Regions from separate parts of the Aeromonas sp. HMWF016 genome, predicted to be linked through region 3. Evidence: predicted binding sites of a transcription regulator. Region 3 holds the regulator's gene; each other region holds the start of a gene.
The links. The regulator sigma-54, encoded in region 3, starts transcription at its own class of promoters, with help from an activator protein. The targets are predictions, from matches to a motif close to TGGCACNGTTTTNGCTT.
Positions count from the first base shown of each region.

Region 1 (9,720 bases), on a different contig from region 3:
TGAACGCATTCTCAACGAGATCTCTCCGGTCTCCACCGAGGTTAGTCAGGAGCTGGTTGAAGCTAGTGTCGAGCACCCAACTCTCGGACGCCCTGTGCTGGTAGCCGATGACTCATCGGTTGCTCGCAAACAGGTTCAGCGTGCACTTGAGGCGATCGGGGTTGAGTGCGTATTGGCAAAAGATGGCCGTGAAGCATTGAACATGCTGCTCGAAATGACCAAGAATGGCCCGATTAAAGAGCAGATTGCTCTCGTCATTTCGGATATCGAGATGCCGGAGATGGATGGTTACACCTTCACTGCCGAGATCCGCAATAATCCCAACCTCAAAGACTTGCATGTTATTCTGCACACATCCCTCAGTGGAGTATTCAACCAGGCAATGGTGCAGAAAGTGGGGGCCAACAATTTTATCGCCAAGTTCCAACCGGATGAATTGGCCAAGGCCGTACAAAACGCACTCTAATAAAGAAGAACAGCTGCATGAAGACACTTTCGGACGACTTATACAAACAGTTCAGCAATTTTCTGGCGGTACAGAGCGGAATCGTGCTGGGTGATAACAAACAGTATCTGGTGAAGAGCCGTCTTTCACCTTTGATGGCTCAGTTTGGCATCGAGAGTCTGTCTGACCTGGTTACCCGTGCAATGAGTGTGCGAGAGCGTGACCTGAAAATGGCGGTGGTAGATGCCATGACAACCAACGAGACACTCTGGTTTCGTGACACCTATCCGTTCCAGTTGTTGACCGACAAGATTTTCCCAGAACTGGGTAAAAGTGGCCGCCCCGTCAAGATTTGGTCTGCGGCGTCATCTTCCGGACAGGAGCCATACTCTATTGCCATGACGGCACTGGAACAGCAGATGAAAAAACCTGGCACTCTGCCTGGCGGTGTACAGATCGTGGGTACAGATATTTCGACCACCATGCTCAACCAGTGCAAAGAGGGTGTATACGACAGCCTTGCTTTGGCGCGGGGCTTGTCACCTGAGCGCAAGAAAATGTTCTTTGAACCCTATGGTGACAATAAAATGCGGGTGGTGGAACGAGTCAGAAAATTGACCACTTTCCGTCCCTTGAATTTGCTCGAAAGCTACAGCTTGCTCGGTAAATTTGACATTATTTTCTGTCGTAATGTGTTGATTTATTTTGCTCCGGAAGTGAAGTCAAAAATCCTCAACCAGTTTGCAGCGAGCCTCAATCCGGGAGGATATCTGATGCTAGGGGCATCAGAGTCACTGGCCGGTTTGACTGATCGATTCGAGATGATCCGTTGCAATCCGGGGATTGTTTACAAGGTGAAATAGGCCTTAAATCCGCACTCCTGGAGGATTGACAGAATACCGGCAATATCACGTCAGAGGGAGGCACAATGCCTCCCTCTTTATTTACGTTAGAAGCATACTGGTTGATATCTGCGTGGGTTTTCCACAATCGTCAGCCTGTTTATTGGCGCGTTCCGTGCTTCCTGATAATGCAACCCCTTCCTTGCCTATCTCTCATTACCGGTCTTTTGTGGCATAGCTCTTGCTTGGAAACAGTATCAAGCAGGAGGTGAGCTATGGCTCTTTCATTCGACAAGGCATTTGGTGTTCATCAATACACGCTGGGGGTTCGTGCCAATCGTGCAGAAGTGCTCTCCAGCAATATTGCCAATGCCGATACCCCTGGCTATAAGGCCAGAGATATCGACTTTGCACAGGCATTGCAGGATGCGCAGCACCAACAACAGGGGTTTGGTCTGGCGACCACCAGCGAAAAGCACTTTGCCTTGAATATGGATGTGCCCGGTTCGGTTCAGTATCGCAACCCGCTGCAGCCTGATACTGGTGACGGCAATACGGTAGACGTGCAGCAGGAGCGAACAGAGTTTCTGCGTAATAGCCTTGAGTATCAGACCTCTCTTGAATTCATGAATAGCAAGATCAGTGGCCTGCTCAAGGCGCTGAAAGGAGAACAGTGATGAGTTTGTTCAAGGTCTTTGACATCGCCGGCTCGGCCATGAGCGCGCAGACCGTGCGGCTCAACACCGTTGCCAGCAATATGGCCAACGCAGATAGCGTCAGCTCCAGTGTGGAAAAAACTTACCATGCCCGGCGGCCAATTTTTGCCGCCCAGCTTGATCAGGCTATGTCTGATAATCAAGGCTCGGTTGGGGTCGAGGTGAAAGGTATTGTCGAGAGTAAGGCTCCACTGCTCAAGGAGTACAACCCCAATCACCCAATGGCGGATAAGGATGGCTTCATCTTCAAGCCAAACGTCAACATGGTTGAAGAGATGGCGGACATGATCAATGCCTCGCGCAGCTATCAAACGAACGTTCAGGTTGCAGACTCGGCCAAGAAAATGCTTCAGCAGACGCTGAATCTTGGCAAGTCCTGATAGGGGGAATGCAACATGGCCAATACAAACGGTGTGAGCGGAGTTAACTATGCGTCCACTCAGACAAATGGTACGACAACAGCGCCAAAGAAGGAGCTGGACCAGGCTTCATTTCTGAAATTGCTTACGATGCAGCTCTCGTATCAGGATCCTTTCAAGCCTGTTGATAATGCTCAGATGCTCTCCCAGATGGCGTCCATGTCCACCTCGGAGGGGATTAGCAGTTTGTCTACCCAGATGGGCAAGCTAAATGAGCAGATGATTTCCAGCCAGGCTCTGCAAGCCTCTTCTCTGGTTGGGCAGAATGTGTTGCTGCAAAGCAGTACCGGGTTTTTGGATAAGGAAGGTTCTTTGTCAGGGGTTGTTGCGGTTGGTACGACTAATAAGTATGCAAGCGTCAAAATTACTGTCGAAGACGAGAAGGGGCAGGTTATCAAAGAGTTTCCCCTTGAAGGTGATCAGATGGGTAACGTCGAGATTGCTTGGGATGGAACAGATAAAGATGGTAAGCGTGCTCCATCAGGTAAATATGTGCTTAAGGCCAGTGGCAATCTTGATGGCAAGTCGGAAAGTATTACCACTTTTGCTTATGGCAAGGTGGAAAGTGTTGCCTTGGGTACAGCCACAAGCCCGACTCGCCTCAATTTGAAGGGGCTGGGTGGAGAGTATTTAAACAACATCCTGCAGGTGTCAGGAATTAATTCAAATCAGACGACCACGTCATCCAAGACCACGTCGACATCATCGATCTAAGGAGCTGGGTATGTCATTTAACAATGCTTTAAGCGGTGTCAACGCGGCACAAAAAGACTTGAACGTCACCGCTAACAACATTGCCAACGTTAATACGATGGGCTTTAAAGAGTCCCGAGCCGAGTTTGCGGATGTTTACGCCAACTCCATTTTTGTCAATGCGAAGACCCAGGTTGGTAACGGTGTGGCAACCGGTGCTGTTGCGCAGCAGTTCCACCAGGGGGCGCTGCAATTTACCAGTAATGCGCTGGATCTGGCGATCCAGGGTAACGGTTTCTTTGTGACTTCCGATGGTCTTACCAATCTGGACCGTACCTATACCCGTGCTGGTGCTTTCAAGCTCAATGAAAACAGCTATATGGTCAATAATCAGGGCCATTACCTGCAGGGTTATGAAATAAACGCAGATGGTACTCCAAAGGCCGTCAGTATCAATGCAACCAAGCCGATCCAGATTCCAGACCGTGCAGGTGAGCCGGTGAAGACTAGCAAAATTGACGCTAGTTTTAACCTGCCGTCTACGGCAGCGCCATTACCATCCGGTTTTGGTGGTGGTCCAGCATCAACATTTGACCCGAAGGATTCAAAGACCTATTCATCATCGACTTCTGTAGTGATTTATGACTCGTTGGGTGAGCCTCATACAATAACCCAGTATTTTGTCAAAGAGGCTGATCCTGCAAACCCGGGCAAGCCGACCACCCCTACTTCTTGGCGGATGTATCTGTATCAAGGAGATAAACCGATCGATATCGTTGGTGGTGCGGCGCCTACGATGGCTGCGGGCTTGAACCAAGCTCCGCTGGGCGCACAGATTACGTTTGGTGCTGATGGCAAAATGATCACACCGACAGTTCCGGCAACCATCAAGACAGAGCAGTTGGGTGTCGCGCCCCCTGCTGGCGCCGGTATTATCACTAACGGTGCAGATCCTACCCAGCAGGTTGATATTTCGTTTGGGACTGTGACCCAGTATGCGTCACCGTTTGAAGTCAACAAGTTGTCACAGGATGGCTCGACCGTCGGTCGTTTGACCAAGGTAGAGATCACGCCAGATGGTATTGTCTCTGCCACCTATAGCAATGCCACCACCATCAAGGTTGCCATGGTCGCTATGGCCAAGTTTGCCAACTCGCAAGGGTTGACTCAGGTGGGCGATACCTCTTGGCGGCAATCACTGCTCTCTGGCGATGCCTTGCCGGGTACCCCCAACTCGGGCACCTTCGGTACCATCAAGTCCTCGGCACTGGAACAATCCAACGTGGATTTGACTTCGGAGCTGGTGGATTTGATCACTGCCCAGCGTAACTTCCAGGCCAACTCCCGTTCCTTGGAGGTTAACAGCTCGCTGCAACAGACCATCCTGCAGATCCGTTAATGGATGTACTGACAATATATTGATCAGAGGAGGGGGCTCGTGCCCCTTCTTCATTTCTGCCCCTAAATCCCCGCTATCTCCTCCCATTTTCCTGTTGGCACTCAAATTGCAGTTCCCTAATTAGAGTCATCTGTTTGACGGAGGATCCCATGGATCACCTGCTTTACATCGCCATGTCCGGGGCTAAAGAGAACATGAATAGCCTGGCTATTCGCAGCAATAACCTCGCCAACGCCAATACCACCGGCTTCAAGTCCGACTTCGAGCAGGCGCGCAGTATGCAGGCTTTCGGCGAAGGCTTGCCCAGCCGGGTATTTGCCATGACGGAGCGCCCAGGCCAGAACTTGCAGCATGGCATGTTGATGACAACAGGACGGGATCTTGACGTGGCAGTAGATGGTCCGGGTTGGATTGCGGTGCAGGATCCCAAGGGGGGAGAAGCCTATACCCGCATGGGAAACTTGCAGGTGAATGCCACTGGCAATCTGCAGACCTCAACCGGACTGAACGTAGTGGATGATGGTGGCCAGCCCATCGTGCTGCCGATGCCGATGGAGAAGCTTGAAATCAACCGTGATGGCACCATCACCGGCCGGCCCGAAGGTGCGGCGGCCAACCTGTCTGAGGATTTTCAGCGGATCAAACTGGTTAACCCGGCTGCCAATGCGGTAGAGAAGGGGAGTGATGGCCTGTTTCGCCGCAAGGATGGTCAGAATGAGCCAGCTTCTGCCGCTGTTGGTCTGATTGCCGGATCTCTTGAAGGAAGCAACGTCAATGTGGTGGATGAGATGACCAACCTCATTCAACTGCAGCGTCAGTTCGAAACCCAGATCAAGTTAATGAAAACGGCCGAAGAGAATGACGAGGCCCAAACCCAGCTGCTGCGTATCAGCTAATCAAGGAGTTACACCATGAATCCTGCACTCTGGATCAGCAAGACCGGGTTGGATGCTCAGCAGACCAATATTTCGGTTACCTCGAACAACCTGGCGAACGCCAGCACCGTGGGCTTTAAAAAGTCGCGGGCCATCTTTGAAGATCTGCTTTATCAGAACATCAACCAGCCCGGTGGCCGCTCCTCGGCTGATACCGAACGCCCCTCAGGTTTGATGCTGGGGGCCGGTGCCAAGGTAGTCGCGACCCAGAAAGATCACAGCCAAGGTAACGTGCAAACCACAGATAACTCTCTGGATCTGATGATCAGTGGTCGCGGTTATTTTGAAGTTCAGTTGCCGGATGGCAGCTCTGCCTACACCCGCAACGGCCAATTTACCCTGAACAGCGAAGGGACCATCGTTACTCCCGGCAACGGTTACACCCTGCAGCCGGAGATCCAGATCCCGGAAAATGCCCAGAGCGTGACGGTTGGCGAAGATGGTCAGGTCTCTGTCCAGCTCAAGGGGGATGGCGCATCTCAGGTTGTCGGTCAGATCACGCTCTCCGATTTCGTCAACGCCAGCGGCCTGCAGCCGATGGGGGAGAACATGTTTGTGGAAACCCAGTCCAGTGGCGCGGCCATTCAGGGGACTGCGGGGGCCGACGGTATGGGTGTGGTAAAACAGGGGATGCTGGAGACTTCCAACGTCAACGTGACCGAGGAATTGGTGAACCTGATCCAGGCCCAACGGGTCTACGAGATGAACTCCAAGGTTATCTCGGCGGTGGACGGCATGATGTCCTTCCTTATCCAGCGTACCTAAGTAGGAGGTGCATGATGAAAGCCGTATGGATGCTGGGCTTGCTGGTGCTGGGCGGTTGTACCTCGACCCCCAATACCCCCAAACCCGATGATCCCGAGTTTTCCCCCGTGTACGGGGAGTCGGAGCCGGTCTCGGTGAGACCGACAGGGGCGATCTTTCAGCCGGAGCAGGTCAACGGCATCTATTCGGATATCAAGGCACACAAGGTTGGCGACATCATCACTATCGAGCTGTCTGAGTCGACTTCCGCCTCCAAAAAGGCCAATACCCAGAGTGGCAAGGACAATAAGTTCAATCTGGACCCGGTCAAGCTGGGTGGCGTGCCAGTCACCGCCAGTCCCTATGATCTCTCGGCTTCCATTGGACAAGACAGCGCGTTCAAGGGGCAGGCCAAAGCGGATCAGAGCAACAGCCTGCAGGGCAATATTTCAGTTAGCGTGGCCAAGGTGCTGCCCAACGGCAATCTGCTGGTGCGCGGCGAGAAGTGGATCATGCTTAACAATGGTAACGAGTATATCCGGATCACCGGCCTTATTCGCCCAGAGGATGTGACCTCTGATAACAGCGTTTCATCCCAGAAAGTTGCCAATGCCCGTATCTACTACGGTGGTACCGGTGATCTGGCCAATACCCAGGAACAGGGATGGTTGACCAGCTTTTTCAATGGTCCTTGGTGGCCGCTCTAGGAGATGTTATGAAGTCACTCCGTCTTGCCACACTCCTCTGCTGTCTGTTGCCGCTGGGCATGGCTCATGCCGCCCGGATCAAGGACATCAGCTCGGTTGAAGGGGTTCGCACCAACCAGTTGATTGGTTACGGTCTGGTGGTCGGTTTGCCCGGTACTGGCGAGAAGAACAACGCTTTCACCGAGCAGACTTTCCGCACCATGCTCAACAACTTTGGCATCAAGGTGCCGGACAACATCAAGCCCAAGATCAAGGATGTGGCGCCGGTGGCTATTCATGCCGACTTGCCGCCCTTTTCCAAGCCGGGCCAGACCATTGATGTCACGGTTTCCGCGATTGGTGAGGCGAAAAGTCTGCGTGGCGGTACTCTGCTGCAGAGCTTCCTCAAGGGGCTTGATGGTCGGGTCTATGCGGTTGCCCAAGGCAGTCTGGTAGTTGGCGGTCTGGGCGCCGAAGGGGCGGATGGTTCCAAGGTGGTGATCAATACCCCGACCGTCGGGCGCATTGCCAACGGGGCGACTGTCGAGCGGGAAGTACCCAATGCGTTCAGTCAAGGCGATACCATTACGTTCAATCTGAACCGTCCGGATTTTACTACTGCACGCCGACTGGCGGATGTGGTGAACGATCTGGTCGGCCCCAATACCGCGCAGGCACTCGACGCCACGTCGGTCAAGGTTTATGCGCCGCGAGATCCTGGTCAGCGGGTTTCCTATCTCGCGACCATCGAGAATCTGGAAGTTGATCCGGCCAATGAAGCAGCCAAGATCATCGTCAACTCGAGAACTGGCACCATTGTTATTGGCAGCGAAGTCAGGTTGAAACCGGCGGCCATCAGCCACGGCGGGTTGACCGTCACCATCGCGGAAAATCAGCAGGTATCCCAGCCCAATCCGCTCTCTGGCGGGCAGACCACCACCACCAACAGCTCGACCATCAACGTCAAGCAGGAGCAGGGGCGGATGTTCAAGTTTGATACCGGTGCCACGCTGGATGAGCTGGTTCGGGCCGTCAACCAGGTAGGGGTTGCTCCCGGTGACCTGATGGCCATCCTCGAGGCGCTGCAACAGGCTGGCGCTATCGAAGGACAGCTGGTCATATTGTAACAAGCGGCAAGGGGTTGCCACGGGCGGCAAAGAGGTAAGCAAAATGGCGGATTTTGACACTAACAGCGGTATCAATCTCGGGGTCGTGCAGGACGTCAAGAACCTGGATCGTCTCCGTCAGATGAGTAACAGCAAAGAGGGGCAGGCTGAAGCGCTCCGGAGTGCATCGCGCCAGTTCGAGTCAATTTTCACCCAGATGATCTTTCAGGGGATGCGGCAGGCCAATCAGGTGTTGACCAAGGATAGCCCGTTCAACAGCAGCTATACCCAGTTTTATGAAGGGATGCTGGATGAGCAACGTGTTTCCGATATGACCAATAAAGGTGGGTTGGGTCTGGCTGATATGGTGGCCAAGCAGCTTTCGCCAGCCACCTTTACCCACAAGGATGGGCGGGTGCTCAAGATGCCGCAGCGCACGGAGCGTGCCTACAAACCCTACGAGCCGCCCACCGGAGCAGCAAATGATCTGATTGAAGCCTCTAAAGTTGGCAAGGATTTTGCTGAAAAGGGGATGGCAGAGGATAAACCCGTGTTCACCATGCCGGTACGTCCTCACCGTACCGTGCCGCCGATGGGCATTGCTGCCAAAGCTGACAGTAGTGCTGATGGCAAAGAGTTTGATAGCCCGGAAGAGTTTGTGCAGCGCTTGATGCCACTAGCCAAGAAAGCGGCTGACAAGCTGGGGCTCAGTCCGGCGGTACTGGTGGCTCAGGCCGCACTGGAGAGTGGCTGGGGCAAACGGGTGATCAAGGATGGCGAGGGGAACGTAACTCACAACCTGTTTGGCATAAAGGCTGATCCCCGTTGGGAGGGGCCCAAGGCAGTGGTGAGTACGCTCGAGTATGAGGAAGGGGTTGCATCGCGCCAAAAAGCGGCCTTCCGCTCCTACGACTCTTTTGAAGAGAGCTTCAATGATTACGTGGATTTTCTCACCTCCGGTTCCCGCTACAAGGGGGCGTTGGCCAAGGTAGGCAGTCCGGACCACTACTTTGAAGCGCTGCAAAAGGCCGGTTATGCCACGGATCCTCACTACGCCAACAAATTGAAACAGGTATTGCGCAGCGATGCCATTGCGCAATACAACGAGATGGAGCTGTAACGTATGGCAAGCGATCTGCTTGGAATTGGCTCATCAGGTGTGCTGGCACAGCAGCGCCTGTTGCAGAGCACCAGTAACAACATAGTGAACGTCAATAGCCAGGGCTATGTGCGTGAGCGTACGCTGGTATATACCAATTCTATTGGGCTGGGTACTGGCGACATCAAGACCGAGCGGATCCTCAACAGCTATATGCAGGGGGAGGTGCGCCGTGATACCTCTGCCTACCATGCATCCTTGACTCACTATGATCAGCTTTCCTCCGTGGACAGGTTGCTTGGGGATACCAGCAACAGCGTAGGGGCTGCCATGACCTCTTATTTCAATGCTTTCCATTCTGCCAATGAGTCACCCGCCGACACTGGTGGCCGTAAGGTTGCCATGACCGAACTGAGCGGCATGGTCAACCGGTTTCACACCCTTTCGGCCCAGCTCGACAAGCAGAGTGACACCATCAGCACGCGCATTGAGGACGAGACCAAGCAGGTCAACAGCCTGCTTACCAGCATCAATGACCTGAACCAGGCGATTATACGGACCCAGGGCTCACCTGAAGAGAACCTGATGCTGTTCGACCAGCGGGACGAGGCCATTCGCCAGCTCTCCGAAAAGATG
Region 1 is NZ_CAWNWX010000056.1:33,737-43,456, reverse strand. Features, by position in the region: gene AACS24_RS08305 (chemotaxis protein CheV) at 1-466, shown strand, start outside; gene AACS24_RS08300 (CheR family methyltransferase) at 484-1,308, shown strand; gene flgB (flagellar basal body rod protein FlgB) at 1,563-1,964, shown strand; gene flgC (flagellar basal body rod protein FlgC) at 1,964-2,383, shown strand; gene AACS24_RS08285 (flagellar hook assembly protein FlgD) at 2,399-3,136, shown strand; gene flgE (flagellar hook protein FlgE) at 3,147-4,514, shown strand; gene flgF (flagellar basal-body rod protein FlgF) at 4,664-5,410, shown strand; gene flgG (flagellar basal-body rod protein FlgG) at 5,426-6,214, shown strand; gene flgH (flagellar basal body L-ring protein FlgH) at 6,229-6,900, shown strand; gene AACS24_RS08260 (flagellar basal body P-ring protein FlgI) at 6,909-8,006, shown strand; gene flgJ (flagellar assembly peptidoglycan hydrolase FlgJ) at 8,050-9,105, shown strand; gene AACS24_RS08250 (FlgK family flagellar hook-associated protein) at 9,109-9,720, shown strand, end outside.
Region 1: the regulator sigma-54 is predicted to act here: its motif matches at 1,518-1,534, upstream of flgB (flagellar basal body rod protein FlgB).

Region 2 (9,720 bases), on a different contig from region 3:
CCCCAGCTCGGATCCGGATTGGCTTGGCCCTTGCCATTACCTTTCTGATTGCGCCTCTTCTCCCCAAGATGCCTCCCATCGAGCTTTTTTCCGTCGGCAGTTTTCTGGTATTGGCCCAGCAGTTGCTTATAGGCATTGCGCTGGGACTGATGACCCAGTTTCTGATGGAGAGTTTCGTAATGGCGGGTCAGGTAATCGCCATGCAGACCAGTCTGGGTTTTGCCACCCTGGTTGACCCCATGAATGGTCAGGCTACACCTGTGGTCGGCCAGTTTTATCTGATGCTGGCGACGCTGGTTTTTCTGGCGCTAGATGGTCATCTGGTGATGCTGCGGCTGGTCATCCTCAGCTTTGAGACGCTCCCCGTCTCCGATAGCGGTCTTTCAGTTTCCTCTATGCAAACCTTGAGCGCATTCCTGGGGGTTATGTATCAGGCGGCGCTGGTTATGTCGCTCTCTGCTATAGTGGCGCTTCTGCTGATCAACTTCGCTTTTGGCGTGATGACCCGGGCTGCTCCTCAGCTCAATATTTTCAGTATCGGTTTTGCCGTCAGCATGATGTCTGGTCTGCTGATCCTCTGGCTCACGATCGGTGGTTTTCTCGGCCATTTCGATAGCCTGTGGGAGCGGGTGCAGGAGGTCAGCTGTGAGCTGATTGACACCCAGTGCCATGGGGGGGCCCATGGCTGATACCGATCAGGAACGTACCGAACAACCCACGGGCAAACGACTGCAGCAGGCCCGTGAAAAAGGGCAGATTGCGCGTTCAAAGGAGCTGGGTACCGCCAGTGTCTTGCTTTCAGCCGTGTTCGGGCTGCTGATGCTCAAAGGGTCGCTCGCTAGCGCCATGAGCAAGGTGTTGACGACCGGTTTTACTCTGGACAGGGAGCAGGCCTTCGACCCTGACGCTATGATCGCCATGGTTCCAGCGCTGCTTGGGGAATTGATCCTTCCGCTGGGTCTGCTTTTTGCGCTGGTTACCATTGCCGCTTTTATCGGCAATACCCTGATGGGGGGGATGAACTTCTCCACCGAAGCCATGATGCCCAAGTTCAGCAAGCTGAGCCCGCTCAACGGGTTGAAGCGGATGTTCGGAGTGCAATCGTTGGTCGAGCTGGTCAAGTCGATTGCCAAGGTTGTGTTTATCTCCCTGTTTGCATGGTGGATGCTTTCCAGCCAGTTTAACCATCTGCTCAATCTCTCGATGGAGGGATACCCCGGTGGCATCATTGATGCGCTAGAACTCTTTCTCTGGATGCTGATCATCCTCTGTTGTGCCCTTATCCCTATTGTGGCCATAGACGTGCCGTTCCAGCAGTGGAATCACATGCGTCAGCTCAAGATGACCAAGCAGGAGATAAAAGACGAATTCAGGGATAGCGAAGGTAAGCCAGAGGTCAAAGGGCGGATCCGTCGTCTGCAAATGGAGATGGCTGCGCGCCGGATGATGGGGGACGTACCCAAGGCGGATGTGGTGATCACCAACCCGACCCATTACTCGGTTGCCCTCAAATATGAGGCGGGCAAGCCTGGTGCCGCACCCAAGGTCATCGCCAAGGGGACTGACGAGGTGGCGATGAAGATCAGGGAGATCGCCCGTGAATACAATATTCCCATCATGCCCTCTCCCGAGTTGACCCGCGCCATCTATCACTCTACCGAGCTGGGTAGAGAAATTCCAGAGGGGCTGTTTGCTGCTGTGGCCCAGGTGCTGGCCTATGTGTTCCAGCTCAAGAAGTTCCGCCGTGGACATGGACGTCGCCCGCAGCCGCTGGCTAAAGATCTTCCTATTCCGCCTGAATATCGCAAATGACAAAGTTCTGACACAGTCAAAATAAAATGATTTAAAATCAATGAATTGAATTCTTGGCTTGATGTTTGCTTTAATCTGGAACCAGCGAGTAAAGATCGAGAAAAGCGATGGAATTCAAGGCATCATTGGGCCGGTTAAAAGAGTACAGATGGCTGCTTGGCAAAGGGGTCGGTACCCCGTTGCTGGTGCTGGCATCCATGGGGATGGTGGTTCTGCCCATTCCGCCTCTGATGCTGGATATCCTCTTCTCCTTCAACATCGCGCTCTCCATCGTGGTGCTGCTGGTTGCCGTCTACACCCGCCGTCCTCTTGAATTTGCCGCATTTCCTACCGTGCTGCTTATCGCGACTCTGCTTCGTCTGGCGCTTAACGTTGCTTCTACCCGAGTTGTTTTGCTGGAAGGCCACAACGGCAGTGCTGCTGCGGGGCATGTAATTGAGGCCTTCGGTAACGTAGTGATCGGCGGTAACTATGCGGTCGGCATCATCGTCTTCATGATCCTGATGATCATCAACTTTGTGGTGGTCACCAAGGGTGCAGGCCGCATCTCCGAGGTGAGCGCCCGCTTCACTCTGGATGCGATGCCTGGCAAGCAAATGGCCATCGATGCCGATTTGAACGCCGGCCTTATCAATCAGGAAGAGGCCAAAAAGCGCCGCCAGGATGTGACTCAGGAGGCTGATTTCTACGGTTCCATGGACGGTGCGTCCAAATTTGTTAAAGGGGATGCGATTGCGGGCATCATGATCCTCTTTATCAACATACTGGGGGGCTTCATCATCGGCATGGCCCAACACCAGCTCACCTTCAGCGAATCGGCCCAGATCTACACCTTGCTGGCTATCGGTGATGGCTTGGTTGCCCAGATCCCCTCCCTGCTGCTCTCTATCGCAGCCGCCATCATAGTCACCCGGCAAAATACCGATCAGGATATGGGGACTGCGGTATTGGGACAGCTGTTCGATAATCCCAAGGCGCTAGTCATTTCTGCCGGTATCTTGCTGATGATGGGCAGTGTGCCCGGTATGCCGCATGTGGCATTTCTGAGTCTGGGTGGCGTAGCTGCGGTCGGAGCCTGGTGGCTGCTGCGCCGCGAGAAACTGCTTGCAGCCAAGGCAGCCAAAGGGGAGTTGATGCCGGCAAGTGCCGACCAACCTGCTCACGAGCAGAAAGAGCTGAGCTGGGACGACGTGATGCCAGTCGATATCATCGGTCTGGAAGTGGGCTATCAGCTCATTCCGCTGGTGGATCGCAGTCAGGGAGGCGAGTTGCTCAACCGGATTAAAGGGGTGCGCAAGAAACTGTCTCAGGAGCTGGGTTTTCTGGTTCCAGCGGTACACATTCGCGACAATCTTGATCTGGCGCCCAATCAATATCGGATCACCTTGATGGGAGTCAGTACCGGCGAAGCCAATGTTTACCATGATAAGGAGATGGCCATTAACCCGGGTCAGGTCTTTGGTCAGGTGCAAGGCATTGCAGCACGGGATCCCGCCTTCGGGCTGGAAGCTGTCTGGGTTGCCAAGGATCAGGTCTCCCAGGCACAGACTCTGGGCTATACCGTGGTGGATACGGCGACCGTGGTTGCCACCCATCTTAGCCAGATCCTTACCAACCATGCCTCGTTGCTGCTCGGTCACGATGAGGTGCAACAGCTGCTCGACATGATTGGCAAGCACCAGAGCAAGCTGGTTGAAGGATTGGTACCTGAAGTCATCAGCATGGGTAACCTGGTGAAGGTATTGCAGAATTTGCTCAATGAAGGCGTGCCAATTCGCGATATGCGCACTATCCTGCAGACCCTGGTGGAGTACGCACCCCGTAGCCCGGATCCGGAAGTGCTGACAGCCGCCTGTCGGATTGCCCTGCGCCGCCTGATCGTGCAGGAGATTGCCGGCCCGGATCCCGAGCTGCCGGTGATTACCTTGGCCCCAGAACTGGAACGTATATTGCATCAGTCCTTGCAGGCAGGTGGCGGTGATGGGGCTGGTATTGAGCCGGGTTTGGCGGAGCGGATGCAGCGCTCACTGGTGGAGGCCACACAGCGGCAAGAGTTGGAAGGTCAACCAGCCGTGTTGCTGACATCGGGTATCTTGCGCAATACCCTGGCCAAATTTGTAAAGAATGCCATTCCTGGATTGCGCGTTCTGTCGTATCAGGAAGTGCCTGATGACAAGCAGATTCGTATCGTCAGTGCAGTCGGACAGAACTAGTTAGCGGAGATGACGGGTGAAGATTAAGCGGTTTTTTGCCAAGGACATGCGAACGGCTCTGGCCGAGGTCAAGGAGACTCTCGGGCCGGATGCCGTCATCATGTCCAACAAGAAGGTGACCGGAGGGGTCGAGATAGTCGCCGCCGTTGACTATCAATCCCAGGTTCCGGGGCCTAGAGATACGCCGGTTCGCCGTCAGCTGAACGATGAGAGCGTCAATATTTCGTCTGCCGCGCGGCAGATGGGGCGCCCTGAACCAGCACCCAACCAGAACGAACACTATGCCGATACGCTGGCAGCCTTGCTTGCTCGTCAGCAAAAGCTCCAACCGGGCAATGCTGCCGGGATGGGTGGCGCTCAGCCAGCCGCAATAGCTGCCACGACTTCTGCGCCGAAAACCCTTGCAGAACAGGGACAGTGGGGGGCCGCTCCCGAACCTGCCAAACCTCGGGCTCGTGCCACATCCACTTCTCCTCGTGCCCCTCAGTCCAATCAACGGGATCAGGAGATGGAGGGGATGCGCAAGGAGATGGCCAGTATCCGCAAGTTGCTGGAGCACCAGATCTCCGGTTTGATGTGGCAGGAGGTGGAGCGCCGGGAGCCGATGCGTGCGCTGCTCATCAAAGAGCTCAAGAAGATGGGGTTTGACGATGCTTTTGCCGATCAGCTGGCTGGCATGATCCCGGAAGATATGTCGATCCATCAGGGAATGGCTCAACTGGCTGAAGTGCTTACAGCTCAACTCAAGATCAGCGAAGACGAAATTTTGCGGCAGGGCGGCGCGGTTGCGCTACTTGGTCCGACCGGGGTGGGTAAGACTACCACCATTGCCAAACTGGCAGCACGCTTTGCCATGAAATATGGTGCTGAACAGGTGGCGCTGATCACCACTGACAATTACCGGATCGGTGCCCATGAGCAGTTGCAGACCTATGGTCGCATCATGGGATGTCCGGTTCGTCAGGTGCGCGATGCCGAGGAGCTGGCCAGCGCGCTTTATCAATTCCGCCATCGTCGGTTGGTATTGATCGATACGGCAGGGGTCGGTCAGCGGGATATTCGCTTGACCGAGCAGCTCGATACCTTGGTCAAGAATGCCAAGGTGCGGATCCGCAGTTATCTGGTTATGTCCGCAACCTCCCAGCGTCGGGTGATGCAGGAGGCGGTTGACCATTTCCGGCGTATTCCGCTTAGCGGCTGCATACTTACCAAATTGGATGAAAGTCTGAATCTGGGCGAAGTGATTAACGTGTGTATCCAGAATTCATTGCCCATCAGCTATATCACTGACGGACAAAGGGTTCCGGAAGATATTCAGGTTGCCAATGCGGCGCAGCTCGTCGGGGCTGCCATGGGCTCGCTGGAGCGAGAAACAGAGGAGCCCTACTTCTGGGGCGCAGGCTTTGGCGAGGCCGAAGATTCGGAGTTTTATGAGTAACATGTATATGGATCAGGCGAGTGGTCTGCGCAAAATGCGTCAAAACAATCGAGTAAAAGTAATCGCCGTTTCCGGTGGTAAAGGTGGCGTGGGCAAGACCAACGTGACCCTGAACGTAGCCGGAGCCATGGCCGCCCAAGGCAAGCGGGTGATGGTGCTGGATGCCGACCTGGGTCTGGCCAACGTCGACGTCATGCTGGGGCTGCGGGTCCATCGCAATCTCTCCCATGTCCTGGCGGGTGAATGCACCATCGACGATATCATCGTCGAAGGTCCCTACGGCATGATGATCGTGCCCGCGACCTCGGGCACCCAGTCCATGGTCGAGCTTTCTCCGGTGCAGCATGCCGAGCTTATCCGTGCCTTCAGCGAGATGAAAACCCAGGTCGACATCCTGCTGGTGGATACGGCTGCGGGGATCTCCGACATGGTGCTGAGCTTCACCCGGGCCGCTCAAGACATCATGGTGGTGGTCTGCGATGAGCCGACCTCCATCACCGATGCCTATGCGCTTATCAAGATCCTCTCCAAAGATCACGGTGTGTTCCGCTTCAAGGTAGTGGCCAATATGGTGCGCAGTCTGCGCGAAGGGCAGGAGCTCTTTGCCAAACTGACCCGGGTCACGGATCGTTTCCTCGACACCTCGCTGGAACTGGTCGCTTGTGTACCCTATGACACCAATCTGCGTGCCGCAGTGCGCAAGCAGAAGCTGATTGTCGAGGCGTTTCCCAAGTCGCCGGCCGCACTGGCGTTCCGAGCCCTTGCCAACAAGGCGGCGAGCTGGCCGGTGCCCAACCAGCCAGGCGGCCATCTGGAGTTTTTCCTGGAAAATTTGTTGCAGAAACCGGCCACAACACAGGAAGGTTCCCGTGAATAAAGCCCAAGCGTACTTGCGTCATCAGGATTCCTATGTGCTGGTGGAGCGTCATGCTCCCCTGGTCAAGCGAATTGCCCAGCATTTGTTGGCTCGCCTGCCCAGCAGTGTCTTGCTGGATGACCTGATCCAGGCAGGTATGATTGGGCTGCTTGAAGCCTCCCGCAATTTTGACGGTAGCAAGGGGGCCAGCTTCGAGACGTATGCCGGGATCCGCATCCGAGGCGCCATGCTGGATGAGATCCGGCGTGGTGACTGGGTACCCCGCTCTGTGCATCGCAACAGTCGCGCTATTGCAGAGGCGATCGAGAATGTCGAGCAGACTCACGGGCGTGACGCGCGAGATACCGAGGTTGCTGCCGAGATGGGGGTCTCCATCGCTGATTACCATGCGATGCTGCAAGACGTCTCTTGCGGCAAAATTATCGGCATCGAAGATTTGGGGGTCAGCGAGGATGTGATCGGCAACCCCGATGATGCCCCTTCAGGCTCGGGATTCGATGAATTGGCTGCAGAGCGATTTCAGATTGCATTAGCCGAGCAAATTGGTCGCTTACCAGAGAGGGAAGCCTTGGTTCTCTCTCTTTACTACGATGAAGAGCTGAATTTGCGCGAAATCGGCGAGGTTTTGAATGTCAGTGAGTCACGGGTGAGCCAGATCCACAGTCAAGCAATGCACAGATTACGTGCTCGTTTGCGAGATTGGCATCTATAAGTGTTTGTACTGGCTACACTGAGACTAAACTCTAAGGCATAATCCGCACGACACAACCCGTTTTTAGCATCATGTAAGTGAGCCGCCGAGGCGGCTATTTAGGAGGGAATTTTGGACAAGAACATGAAAATCCTCATTGTTGATGACTTTTCAACGATGCGCCGGATTATCAAGAACTTGCTGCGCGACTTGGGATTCAACAACACCCACGAGGCGGATGATGGCAATACAGCATTGCCGATGCTGAAAAATGGTGATTTCCAGTTTGTCGTAACTGACTGGAACATGCCTGGCATGCAAGGTATTGACCTGCTCAAGGCCATTCGGGTTGATGACAAACTCAAACATCTTCCGGTTTTGATGGTGACAGCTGAAGCCAAACGCGAACAGATCATTGAGGCCGCCCAGGCTGGCGTTAATGGCTACATCGTCAAGCCTTTTACTGCAGCGACGCTCAAAGAAAAACTGGACAAGATTTTTGAACGAATCGGCTAAGGAGCTGCAGGGATGATGGCCAAAACGAGAGCAATGATTTCGCTCGACCAGGCAAGGATGCTTGTTGCTCATCTTGAGCAAGGTGAATTTGAGCTGGCCGATGATCTGCTTGCCGAAGTGTGTGCCCCCAATGCCTCCGATCTGTTTGACAAGGTCGGTCAACTGACAAGACAACTGCATAATTCACTACAAGAGTTTCGCCTTGATCCGCGGATTCCCGATCTGGCTACTCATGATATCCCCGATGCTCGGGAACGCCTTAGCTACGTTATCGATATGACTGACAAGGCCGCGAACCGCACCATGGATGCGGTAGAAGCCAGTCTGCCGATTGCAGATCGTCTTAATGACAATATCCAGCTGGTTATGCCGAACTGGAATGCCTTGATGTCCCGCGACATGAATGTTGGGCAATTCAAATCGCTATGTCACCAACTCGATGATTTTATTAAGGCTTCAGAGTCTGATGCCGATAAATTACGGCAACTGTTGACAGAGATCCTGATGGCGCAAGATTTTCAGGATCTGACAGGGCAGATGATCCGCAAGGTCATCAAACTTGTGCAGGAAGTAGAAACAAAATTAATAGAAATGCTGACTATGTTTGGTGAGGCTTCTGCAGAGCATTCAACTCGCAACCTTCCTATCAACGGAATTGAAGCTGAAGGCCCCATCATGAACCCCGAGGCCCGTGCCGACGTGGTCAATGGTCAGGATGATGTGGACGATCTGCTGTCTAGCTTGGGATTCTAATGGAGTGACGCATGGCCTTCGAAGTTGATGAAGACATACTGCAAGACTTTCTGGTCGAAGCATCCGAAATATTGGAACAGTTGTCTGAGCAACTGGTCGACTTGGAAAAGCGGCCCGATGACAAGAACCTGCTGAACGCGATTTTTCGCGGCTTTCATACCGTGAAAGGTGGGGCTGGGTTCTTGTCGCTGGGCGAACTGGTTGACGTATGCCACGGTGCCGAGAACGTATTTGATATATTGCGCAACGGCAAGCGTACAGTGACTGCAGAATTGATGGATGTAATCTTGCAGGCTCTGGACGCCATCAACGTCATGTTTGCCCAAGTGCAAAATCGTGAAGCGCCAAGTCCTGCGTCAGAAGATCTCCTGCACGACCTTCATGAGCTGTGCAAGCCTGAGGGTGAAGAGCAACTGAGGACTGCAACCAGCAGTGCTGCCTCTGATGTTATTGTTGCCGACCCCGAACCAGTGGCCCCTCAAGTAGACGTTTTCGTTGCTGAGCCTGAAGTACCAAAAGCGGTGGTTTCAGCAGAGAACGTTGAGCCATCAGCCGTTAATGGCGGGGGCTCTATTGACGAGATCTCTGCTGACGAGTTCGAACGTTTACTGGATGAGCTGCATGGTGTTGGCGGAGCGCCAACCAAAGCGGCTTCAACATCTGTGACCACAGATTCCGGTGACATTACTGATGATGAGTTCGAAGCCTTGTTGGATCAGCTGCATGGCCAGGGACAACATATAGGTGCACCAGAAGTTAATCCGCTTAAGTCGGTGCAGAAGGAAGTAGACGAGCTGATCGATGATGATGAGTTTGAACGCTTGCTTGATGAACTTCATGGGCGCGGACAAGGGCCACAGAGTACAATTGCACCTGCCGCACCTGCCGCACCTGCCGCACCTGCCGCACCTGCCGCGGTGCCAGCTCAGTCCAAACCTGCAGTGCCTACTCCTGCAGCCAAGCCCGTGACCAGTGCCTCAGCAAAACCTGCAGAATCACCAGCCAAGGCTCCTGCACCAGCAGCCAAGGCTTCTGCTCCTGCCCCTGCGGAAAACAGTGCCGTACAAAGCGATACAACGGTGAGGGTGGATACCAAGACGCTCGACGTGATAATGAATATGGTGGGCGAGTTGGTATTGGTGCGTAACCGCTTGGTTAGTCTTGGTATTGCCAGCAACGATGAAGAGATGTCGAAGGCTGTTGCCAACCTGGATGTTGTGACTGCTGATCTGCAAGGTGCGGTCATGAAGACCCGAATGCAACCAATCAAGAAGGTTTTTGGTCGATTCCCGCGCGTTGTTCGTGATTTGGCTCGTACTCTCAAAAAAGAAATCGAATTGGTCATGGTCGGTGAAGAGACCGATCTTGATAAAAACTTGGTTGAAGCATTGGCTGACCCCCTTGTTCACTTGGTTCGTAA
Region 2 is NZ_CAWNWX010000094.1:27,029-36,748, forward strand. Features, by position in the region: gene fliR (flagellar biosynthetic protein FliR) at 1-689, shown strand, start outside; gene flhB (flagellar biosynthesis protein FlhB) at 682-1,812, shown strand; gene flhA (flagellar biosynthesis protein FlhA) at 1,920-4,025, shown strand; gene flhF (flagellar biosynthesis protein FlhF) at 4,042-5,463, shown strand; gene AACS24_RS15065 (MinD/ParA family protein) at 5,465-6,340, shown strand; gene AACS24_RS15070 (RNA polymerase sigma factor FliA) at 6,333-7,052, shown strand; gene cheY (chemotaxis response regulator CheY) at 7,176-7,547, shown strand; gene AACS24_RS15080 (protein phosphatase CheZ) at 7,560-8,300, shown strand; gene AACS24_RS15085 (chemotaxis protein CheA) at 8,312-9,720, shown strand, end outside.
Region 2: the regulator sigma-54 is predicted to act here: its motif matches at 1,867-1,883, upstream of flhA (flagellar biosynthesis protein FlhA).

Region 3 (9,720 bases):
AAGCCATGGCAGTATTGAAAGCAGTCGGCCTGCAGAAGAGTTACAAGCGTCGCATGGTGGTTAGCGACGTGAGCCTTGAGGTGGGTACCGGCCAGATAGTCGGCCTGCTTGGCCCCAACGGTGCCGGCAAAACCACGTCGTTTTACATGATCGTCGGGTTGGTACAGCGCGATGCCGGTCTCATCACCATTGACGATCAGGACATCAGCCTGCAGCCCATGCACGTGCGCGCCCGCAACGGCATCGGTTACCTGCCGCAGGAAGCCTCTATCTTCCGCCGCCTCACGGTGTATGAAAACCTGATGGGAGTGATGCAGACGCGCAAGGAGTTGAGTCGCGAAGAGCGGGAGGACAAGGTTCAGCAGCTGCTGGAAGAGTTCAATATCACCCATATCCGCGACAACCTGGGGCAAAGCCTCTCCGGTGGCGAGCGGCGGCGGGTCGAGATTGCCCGGGCGCTGGCAGCGGAACCGCGCTTTATCCTGCTGGATGAGCCTTTCGCAGGGGTTGACCCGATTTCTGTGATAGACATCAAGAAGATCATCCAGCACCTGAAAGATAGGGGGCTTGGCGTCTTGATTACCGACCACAACGTCAGAGAGACTCTGGACGTATGCGAGAAGGCCTATATCGTCAGCCACGGCCAGATGATTGCCGAGGGTGCACCGGCCGATATCCTCGCCGATGAACAGGTCAAGCGCGTCTATTTGGGCGATCAATTCAGTCTATAGTAAGGGGGCAGCCTTCATTCTCTGTGACAGTGCCTCGCTGAACATAAGGATATCCCGACGTAGATGAAGCCGACATTACAGTTGCGTCTCGGTCAGTCCCTGACCATGACGCCGCAATTACAACAAGCGATTCGTCTGCTCCAGCTCTCCTCTCTGGAACTCCAGCAGGAAATTCAGCAAGCGCTCGAAAGCAATCCTCTGCTGGAGCAGGAAGAGAGCGAAGTGCAGGAGACGGCCCCGCAAGAGGCTGTCGATGCCAGCCAGCTCGACTCCAGCGATGCCATGGCTCAGGAGCAGATGCCTGACGAGTTGCCGGTAGATACCACTTGGGATGAGGTTTACTCCGCCGGTACCGCCCAGAGTGCAGGCCCGATCCACGACGGTGAAGACAGCGTCTATCAGGGTGAGACCACCGAAAACCTGCAGGACTATCTGCTGTGGCAGATGCGTCTAACACCATTCAGCGATGTGGATGCCGCCATCGCGCTTGCCATCATCGATGCCATCGACGAATCCGGGTATCTGACCGTTGCACTGGAGGATATCCAGGCCGCCGTCAGCAGTGACGAAGTAGAGGTCGAGCTCGACGAGGTGGAGGCTGTTCTCAAGCGGGTGCAGCATTTTGACCCGGTCGGTATCGCCGCTCGCTCGGTGCAGGAGTGTCTGCTTATCCAGCTGGAACAGTATGCCCCCGAAACTCCCTGGCTCAACGAAGCCAAAGAGGTGATCCTCGAGCACATGGATCTGCTCGGCAACCGCGATTATCGCACTCTGGCCCGCAAAACTCGCCTCAAGGAGAGCGACCTCAAGGAGGTGCTGGATCTGATCCAGCTGCTGGAGCCCCGCCCCGGTAACGGCATCATCCAGAGCGACTCCCAGTATGTGATCCCCGATGTTTCGGTGGTAAAGCGCCAGAACCGCTGGGTGGTGGAGCTCAACCCCGATTCCGCCCCGCGCATCCGGGTCAACGAGACCTATGCCGCCATGGCCCGCAACGCCCGCAGCAGCACGGATACCCAATTCATCCGCTCCCACCTGCAGGAGGCCAAGTGGTTCATCAAGAGCCTTGAGAGCCGCAACGATACCCTGCTGAAAGTAGCCAGCTGTATTGTCGAGCAGCAGCAGGGCTTTTTCGAGTATGGTGAAGAGGCGATGAAGCCAATGGTGCTCAACGACATTGCCGAAGCGGTGGAGATGCATGAGTCGACCATCTCCCGGGTGACGACCCAGAAGTACATGCATACCCCCCGCGGTATCTTCGAATTGAAGTTTTTTTTCTCCAGCCATGTGAACACCGAAGGAGGAGGAGAGTGCTCATCGACCGCAATTCGCGCGCTCATCAAAAAGCTGGTAACGGCAGAGAATCCTGCCAAGCCGTTAAGTGATAGCAAGATCGCGGATTTGCTGGCCGAACAGGGTATTATGGTGGCTAGACGCACGATCGCTAAGTACCGCGAATCCTTGTTTATCCCACCTTCCAATCAGCGCAAACGCCTGGTTTAGGCAAAACAAAAGGATGATGTTATGCAAATTAACCTGACCGGACACCATGTCGAGATCACCGAAGCTCTGCGTGATTATGTGAATAACAAATTTGCCAAACTCGAGCGTCATTTCGACCACATCAACAACGTGCATGTGGTGCTTAGCGTAGAGAAACTGAACCAGATTGCCGAAGCCAAACTGCACGTCAGCGGTGGCGAGGTATTCGCCAACTCCGAGCATGCCGATATGTATGCCGCGATTGATACCTTGCTCGACAAGCTGGACAGGCAGATCATCAAGCACAAAGATAAGTTAAATAAAAAATAACTATGCAACTTGAACACATACTGAGTCGGGACTGCACCAAGAGTGCAGTCCCATGCACCAGCAAGAAACGTGCCCTTGAAATCATCAGCGAGCTGGCCGCCGAACGCCTCGGCACCTCCCGCCAGGCGCTGTTTGAATGCTTGCTGGCCCGCGAGAAAATGGGTAGTACCGGGATCGGTGCCGGTATTGCGATCCCCCACGGTCGAATTGACGATGAGTTCCCGCCAACCGCGATCCTGATGACCTTTGCCGAACCCATCCCTTTCGACTCCATCGACAATCAACCGGTTGACCTGCTGTTTGCCTTGCTGGTACCGGAGAGCGAGTGCAAACAGCATCTCAAGACCCTTTCCCTGATGGCTTCCAAGCTGGGCGACAAGGCGGTCTGCCGCCAGTTGCGTCAGGCTACCAGTGACGAAGAGCTCTATCAGATCATGACCTCGGCCTGATGTGCAGGCCCTGATGACACACCCGTTTTGGCGTGAGGGAACAAGATGCAGTTAATCGTGGTGAGTGGACGTTCGGGCTCCGGCAAGACGGTAGCCCTGCGGGTGCTGGAAGATCTGGGCTACTACTGCGTAGATAACCTGCCGGTCAACCTGCTGCCCCAGCTGATCGTCTCGGTCGAGAGCCAGTATGACAAGCTGGCGGTCAGCATCGACGTGCGCAACCTGCCCGGTGACCCGGAAAAACTGGAGAACCTGCTGGCTCAGGTTCGCAACGAAGGGCGGGTGGAATTTGCCAGCTTCTTCTTCGATGCCGATAACGGCACCCTGCTCAAGCGCTACGGCGAGAGCCGCCGTCTGCACCCCCTGTCGCGCAACAAGCTGTCGCTGGATGAGGCGATCCGTCAGGAGACCCACCTGCTGGCGCCGCTCTCCTCTACTGCCGACCTGCGTATCGATACCACCAACCTCAGCATTCACGACCTGAGCGAGCTCATCAAGACCCGGGTGCTCGGCAAGAAAGAGAACGAGCTGGTGCTGGTGTTCGAATCTTTCGGCTTCAAGTACGGCATTCCCAAGGATGCCGACTTCGTGTTCGATGCCCGTTTCCTGCCCAACCCGCACTGGATCCCGGAACTCAAGCCTTTTACCGGCAAGGATGAACCAGTCGCCAACTACCTCGCGGCGCAAGCTGATGTGATGCTGTTTACCCAGCAGATCGAAAACATGCTGGCGACCTGGTTGCCTCATCTTGAGCGCAACAATCGCAGCTATGTGACGGTCGGCATCGGTTGCACCGGCGGTCAGCACCGTTCGGTCTTTATCGCAGAGCGGCTGGCTGCGGCCTTCAGAGCGCTGGGCAAGAACGTGCAACTTCGCCACCGTACCCTCGACAAGAACCCATCCCACTCCTGATGACGCAATAGGACGGCCAAATGACAGTCTCTGCTTCGGTTGAAGTGAAAAACAAGCTGGGCATTCACGCCAGACCGGCCATGATGCTGTTCGAGCTGGTACAGGGATTCGATGCCCATGTGTTGCTGCGTAATGAAGATGGGGTCGAGGCCGATGCCGACAGCGTGATTGGCTTGCTGATGCTGGACTCCGCTCAGGGCAAGCAGGTGGAAGTGCAGGTTGAGGGCCCCGAAGAGGTTGAGGCCCTTGCCGCCGTAGTGGAGCTGTTCACCTCGGGTTTCAACGAGGAGTAGTGGCGACGCTCAGGGCGCTACTCTTGCCAGCGCCTTGAAATCGGCAAAATCGCGACAAGCCAGCAGACTCCTGCTGGCTTTTTCGTTCATCAGCGCCAGGAACAGATCATAGAGCCCCATCGCCTCCTCATAGTCTGCCTTGCTGATGGCCAGCACGAAGATGAGGGTGGCGTTTTCGCCATTGCCCCAGTCGATACCCTGTGGTGCCAGTACGGTATAGACCAGCGTCCGATGTGCCAGCAGGCCAAGGGAGTGGGGCAGGGCGATACCCTCACCCAGCATGGTGGAGACTATTCGCTCCCGCTCCTGCAGGGAAGCCCTGAATCCGCTCTCCACCAGATCCTCAGCCTCCAGCTGGCTGCAAATGCGATCAAATAGTTCCGCCTGGGTAATCGGCTCGTTGACCACCATGAAATGGTCTGCATCGAAGTACTTGTCGAGCATATAGGGGCGGGTACGGTCGATCAGCACCAGCTTGCCAAGTTGCTCCAGTTGGTACTGGGTCGGGAAGGGGTCGACCTGCACCACCGGCACATCCTTTTCGCTCACCTTGACGGTATTGATGACAAAATCCTGCTCGATCCGCTCCAGCCCTTCGTAATCCCGCACCGATTCAAGCGTGGTCAGCTGCAACTGGGGATACTCTCGCTTGATGCGGGCCTCCAGTACCCTGAAAGTGGCATTGCCCGCATCGCACAGCAGCAGTGCCTGCGGGCGTCTGGTGTAGCCGATATCGTAGTGGCGCTCCAGCCCGACCCCGATATGGATCACCAGATAGCCGATCTCGTGGTGGGTCAGCCGGTAAGGGGTCTGCCTGATCCACTCCGAGATGGCTGCCAGCGTGATGTCGTAGGCGAGGGGGTAGTACTGCTTGATGTGGTCTGCCAGCGGATTGTGGCTGCCGATCTGGTACTTGACCCGCAGCAGCATGGCGCTGATGTGGGTCTGCAGGTCGGCTCGCAGCTGCAGGTCGCCCCGCAGATCATAGGGGTAGTGCTGGTGGATGTACGTGAGCAGATGTTCCACCAGCTGTTCGCTCTCGGCCGCCATGGCCGGGCTAAGCTGAGGCGCTTCGGCAATCAGGCGCGCCTGGATCTGGATAGCGAGGCAGGCTATCTCCTCTTCTCCCGGCGGGGTGAGGGTCGGCAGTTCGCCATAGATGTCACGAGCGACTGCCAGCAGGGGGGCAGTGAGATCCTCGCTGGCGAATTGGCGCAGCTCGTGGCCAGCGGCCTGGCGCAGCAGAGCGACGGCGCAATAGATGGCAAGCTGCTGCAAACTCTCGTCGGCCAGACGCAGCTGATGACGGCTCAGCTGGGCGTGAATGTGGTTGCCCACTACCTCCAGGGTTTTGCTGGGGCAGAGGTTGGGTAGCAGGGTTTGCAACTGATTGTTGTGCAGCAACTCCTGATAGAGCAGCTGGGTCAGGCAGGCACGGATTGCCGTCTCGCTCCCCTGTATCCGCATACCCACCCGTGGTTTGCTCTCGACCGCGAGGCCAAAGTGAGCAAGCTGTTCCCGCACTTCCGCCATATCGCCCTGCAGCGCCGTCCGGCTCAGGTACCAGGTATCGGCCAGCTCATCGAGCTTGATCCCCTGCTCTGCCGTCAGCAGCAGGATCTGCAGATGCAGCACCCGTTCGCGACTGGTGCGCGGCAAGGTACTCTCCTGTCCCTGCGCTGCCAGCAATGCCTCAAACAGCGTCTGATTGTAGATCTTCAGCTGGTAGCCGCTGCCACGCTGGTGGATCAGGTGGGCGCCGTGCGTGGCAATCAGTTCGTTGAGGGTCGCCACATCGGTGCGTACGGTGCGGGTGGAGACATTGAGGCGCCGTGCCAGCTCCTCCTGCGGCAGCGGTTCGGCATGAAGTTGGGTCAGCAGCTGGTGCAGTCTCGGGTGGGGCAGCTTGATCATGTGGGGATGAGCGTCTCCTGTCGCACGATAAAAGGGCCGATGTTAACAAGCATGTCACCAGCAGGCCAGGCACCGGTCAGTGATTAAACCGGTGCCCGTGACTGCCATCACGCCAACAGTCGTTTCACCATGGCCAGCAGAGTCCGTACATCATCAGGACGGGTCTGACCGCTCACGCTGTCGATGATGGAACTGTAGACGTGAGGGATCACCTTCTCGACCCCGGCATCCAGCGCGATTCGCACAATCTCTTCAAAGTTGTCCAGATCGATGCCGCCGGTGGGCTCCAGCCAGAAGCCGTGGCGGGCACACGCCTCAGCCACCGCCTGATACTCGTCGCGGCAGGCCAGCCCGCCCATGGGGAAGAACTTGACCGAGCTGCCACCCATGTCCTTGAGCAGGGCGATGGCGGTATCGATGGGGACAATACCGTCCGGCTGCCCGGCGCTGAGCGGGCCGGTGGAGATCTTCACCATGCCCGGCATGCCGGTGGGGGAGATCAGGCCGTTGACCAGCGTCTCTGACTGGCCGAGCAGCGCCCGGCTGGCGCCAACGCCAGTGAACACCTGGTTGACGTGCTGGGGCTGCAGCTGGCAGGCCAGCTCGGCCACCATGGCGGATTGGCGTGGATCACCGGCTCCCAGTCCGATGGAGAGGGCGTTGTCGATAAGCTTGGCGTAAGCCCGCATGTCGGCCACCGCGGAGGGGATATCCGGGTAGTTTTTGGAGAGCACTCCGACCAGCACGTGGCCTTCGGCTGCGTCGTACACCTCGACGGCATTCTCTTTGGAACCTGCCAGCACGTTGAGACAGATCCGATCACGGTAGTAGTTGGGGGTAAGGGACATCAGCGATTCTCCTGAACGAGGTTGGCAATGGCAAAGTGGATTTGGTCGAGCTGGGGCACAGTGACGCTGCGCACATCGATCTCGATGTGCCCCTCGTTGGCCTTGTAGCCGCGGCAGTAGATGGCAGGCGTGCCCTGTTGCAGACGGGTGACGACCTGCACCGTGGTCATGCCGATCTGCTGGTGGTTGAAGGCGATATCGGTGCGGGCGATATCGCGCCCTGCGCTGTCCCACACCACTTTGGCTGTGACGCCGGGCAGCTGGTTGAGGCGCTCGATGAAGGGGGTCATCTTGGCGACCATGGCGGCGCCGCTCTCTTTCTCTTTGGCCAGATAGCGCTCGATGGCATGGGTCAGGCCGAGGATCCCCTCCTTGCCCACCTTCATGGCGCGGCCGATGCCGTTGGCTTGCTGCTTGACCCACTCCACGTACTGACGCTTGCCAAGTACCAGCCCGCTGGTGGGGCCTTCAATGGCCTTGGCGCCGCTGTAGATGACCAGATCCGCCCCCTGGTTGTAGTAGAGGCGCAGATCCTCTTCGGCGGCTGCATCAACGATGAGCGGGAGCCCGTGGGCCTTGGCGACCTCGGCGGCTTCGGCCACCGACAGAATGCTCTTCTGCACGCAGTGGTGGGACTTGATATAGAGGATGGCTGCAGTGTTGGCATTGATGGCAGCGGCCAGCTGGGCGGGGGAGCACTCGTTGGCGTAACCGGCTTCCGCTACCTTGCCGCCACCCAGATTGACCATGGTACCGACCGGGGCGCCGAAGTTGACGTTGTGTCCCTTGGCCAGCACGATTTCGCTTGGCACATCGTGGGTATGGGCGTGCAACTGCTCGAGGCGGTAGGGGTCGCCGCGTACGATCACGGCGGCCACCGACTGGGCGATGCCGGCGCTGGCGCAGGAGACCACCACCGCATCTTCCACTCCCAGCAGGCCAGCCAGATAGGCGCCGGTCTTGTTGACCAGATCCTTGACCTCGAAGTAGTGGCCGAGGCCGAAGTTGACCGCATCGACCACCTCCTGCTCGGGGGTAGATACGCCGAGAATGGTCATGCGCCCGGAGGCGTTGATCACCGGTTTGAGCTGATATTTCTCATAAACAGAAGGCATGGTGTGATTTCCCATAGTGAGTCAGAACCAGTTCGCCCCCTACCAGGGCGGCGAGAGGCTGCAGTTGTTGGTCACCGCTGCGGGACTGGGCTTCGGTATCCATAAACAGGGTCGGGCCGCTGGCGACCTCGAACAGGGTCAGATCGGCATCGGCGCCCACCTCAAGCCGCCCCTTGCCGGAAAGGTGCAGGGCATCGGCGGCCTGATGGGTGACACAGGCGAGCACCTGCTCCAGCGTCATGCCGATGGCGAGAAACTTCGACATCACGTGAGCCAGACTGTAGACCGGCCCCTTGATGCGGTTCTTGCAGTAGATGTCGGAGCTGATGGTGCGGGGCAGGATCCCCTGCCGGATAGCCAGCTCCGCCACCTCGAAGCTGAAGCTGGCGCCGCCGTGGCCGATGTCTAGCAAGAGGCCCCGCTGCATCGCCTCGCGCACAGCTTGGCGCAGCTCGCCAGCCGGGGTCAGGATGCGGTTGGGCTTACCATTGAAGCAGTGGGTCAGCAGATCGCCATCTCCCAGCAGGGCGACGATCTCGTCCAGATCCGGCGGCGTGTTACCCACATGCACCATCAGCGGTAGCTGGCCGTGGGCCTGTTGCAGCGCCTTGGCCATGCGCAGCGGTTGCAGACCGTTTTCTCCGACTACGCTGCCGCTCATCCGCGCCTTGATGCCGACGATAAAGTCGGGGTGGCGGCGAATGGCTGCCGAGGCGAGATCCATATCGAGGTCTCTGCTATCCGCCAGCTCGTTCTGGCGTAGCAGACCAATACGGGAGATGTTGAGCAGGGCATGCACCCGGGTCTTGCAACCTGCAGCGATCTGCTGGAAGTCATCCACATCGTCGGCTCCGGTGCTGCCGGCATCGATGACGGTGGTGACGCCTGATTCGACTCCAACCTTGTCCGGTTCATCGTGATAGATGGGGGAGGCGGGGTAGCAGTGGGTGTGGCCATCGATCCAGCCGGCGCTGACGTGGATCCTGCCTGCAAGATCCAGTGTCCGCCGCGCCGTTGCCGTCCCCGGCAGGGAGCCGATGGCGGCGATTTGGCCCTCCCTGATGGCGATATCGACGAGCTGGCCATCTCCCTGGCGCCCCGCTTTGATGATCGTGTCGTACATGCTGATAACCTCTGGCGAGCCGCCCCGCAGGGCGGCTGGTACTTACACAAGGGCGACCGGGAAGAAGGTACCCAGCAGCATGGCTCCCAGGATGGCACCGCCGGTGATGGGCTTGCCCCACACGTAGAACAGCAGGGCACCCAGCAGGGAACCGATACCGATGGGGATCGAGGCACCCATGGCGGAGAGGATGATGAGGGGGCCGAGGAAGCGGCCAGAGCTGTTGCCAGCGCCCATCATGACGTCGGCTCCGTAGGTGGAGTTGCTCTGGTTGATGGTGAACTTGCGCGCCAGAATGATGACGTAGCCGATGGCCAGACCAATCCCCATGCCGGTTGCCAACGAGGCACCGAAGTTTTCCACCGGATAGACGATGCCGGCACCCAGCAGCAGGGCTGGCACACCGAGGCCGACCCCAGTCTGGATGGCACCGCCGATATCCAGGATCCCCACCAGGGATCCCTCGATGATGCGGGCGAACAGGAAGCTGGCGCCGAAAGCGGCTACCGCGCCGTAGGCACCC
Region 3 is NZ_CAWNWX010000082.1:154,326-164,045, reverse strand. Features, by position in the region: gene lptA (lipopolysaccharide transport periplasmic protein LptA) at 1-2, shown strand, start outside; gene lptB (LPS export ABC transporter ATP-binding protein) at 6-731, shown strand; gene AACS24_RS12750 (RNA polymerase factor sigma-54) at 795-2,234, shown strand; gene hpf (ribosome hibernation promoting factor) at 2,256-2,543, shown strand; gene ptsN (PTS IIA-like nitrogen regulatory protein PtsN) at 2,546-2,992, shown strand; gene rapZ (RNase adapter RapZ) at 3,038-3,904, shown strand; gene npr (PTS phosphocarrier protein NPr) at 3,925-4,197, shown strand; gene AACS24_RS12725 (BglG family transcription antiterminator) at 4,207-6,111, opposite strand; gene dagF (2-dehydro-3-deoxy-phosphogluconate aldolase) at 6,219-6,959, opposite strand; gene AACS24_RS12715 (DgaE family pyridoxal phosphate-dependent ammonia lyase) at 6,959-8,074, opposite strand; gene AACS24_RS12710 (amidohydrolase/deacetylase family metallohydrolase) at 8,058-9,197, opposite strand; gene AACS24_RS12705 (DUF4310 family protein) at 9,240-9,720, opposite strand, start outside.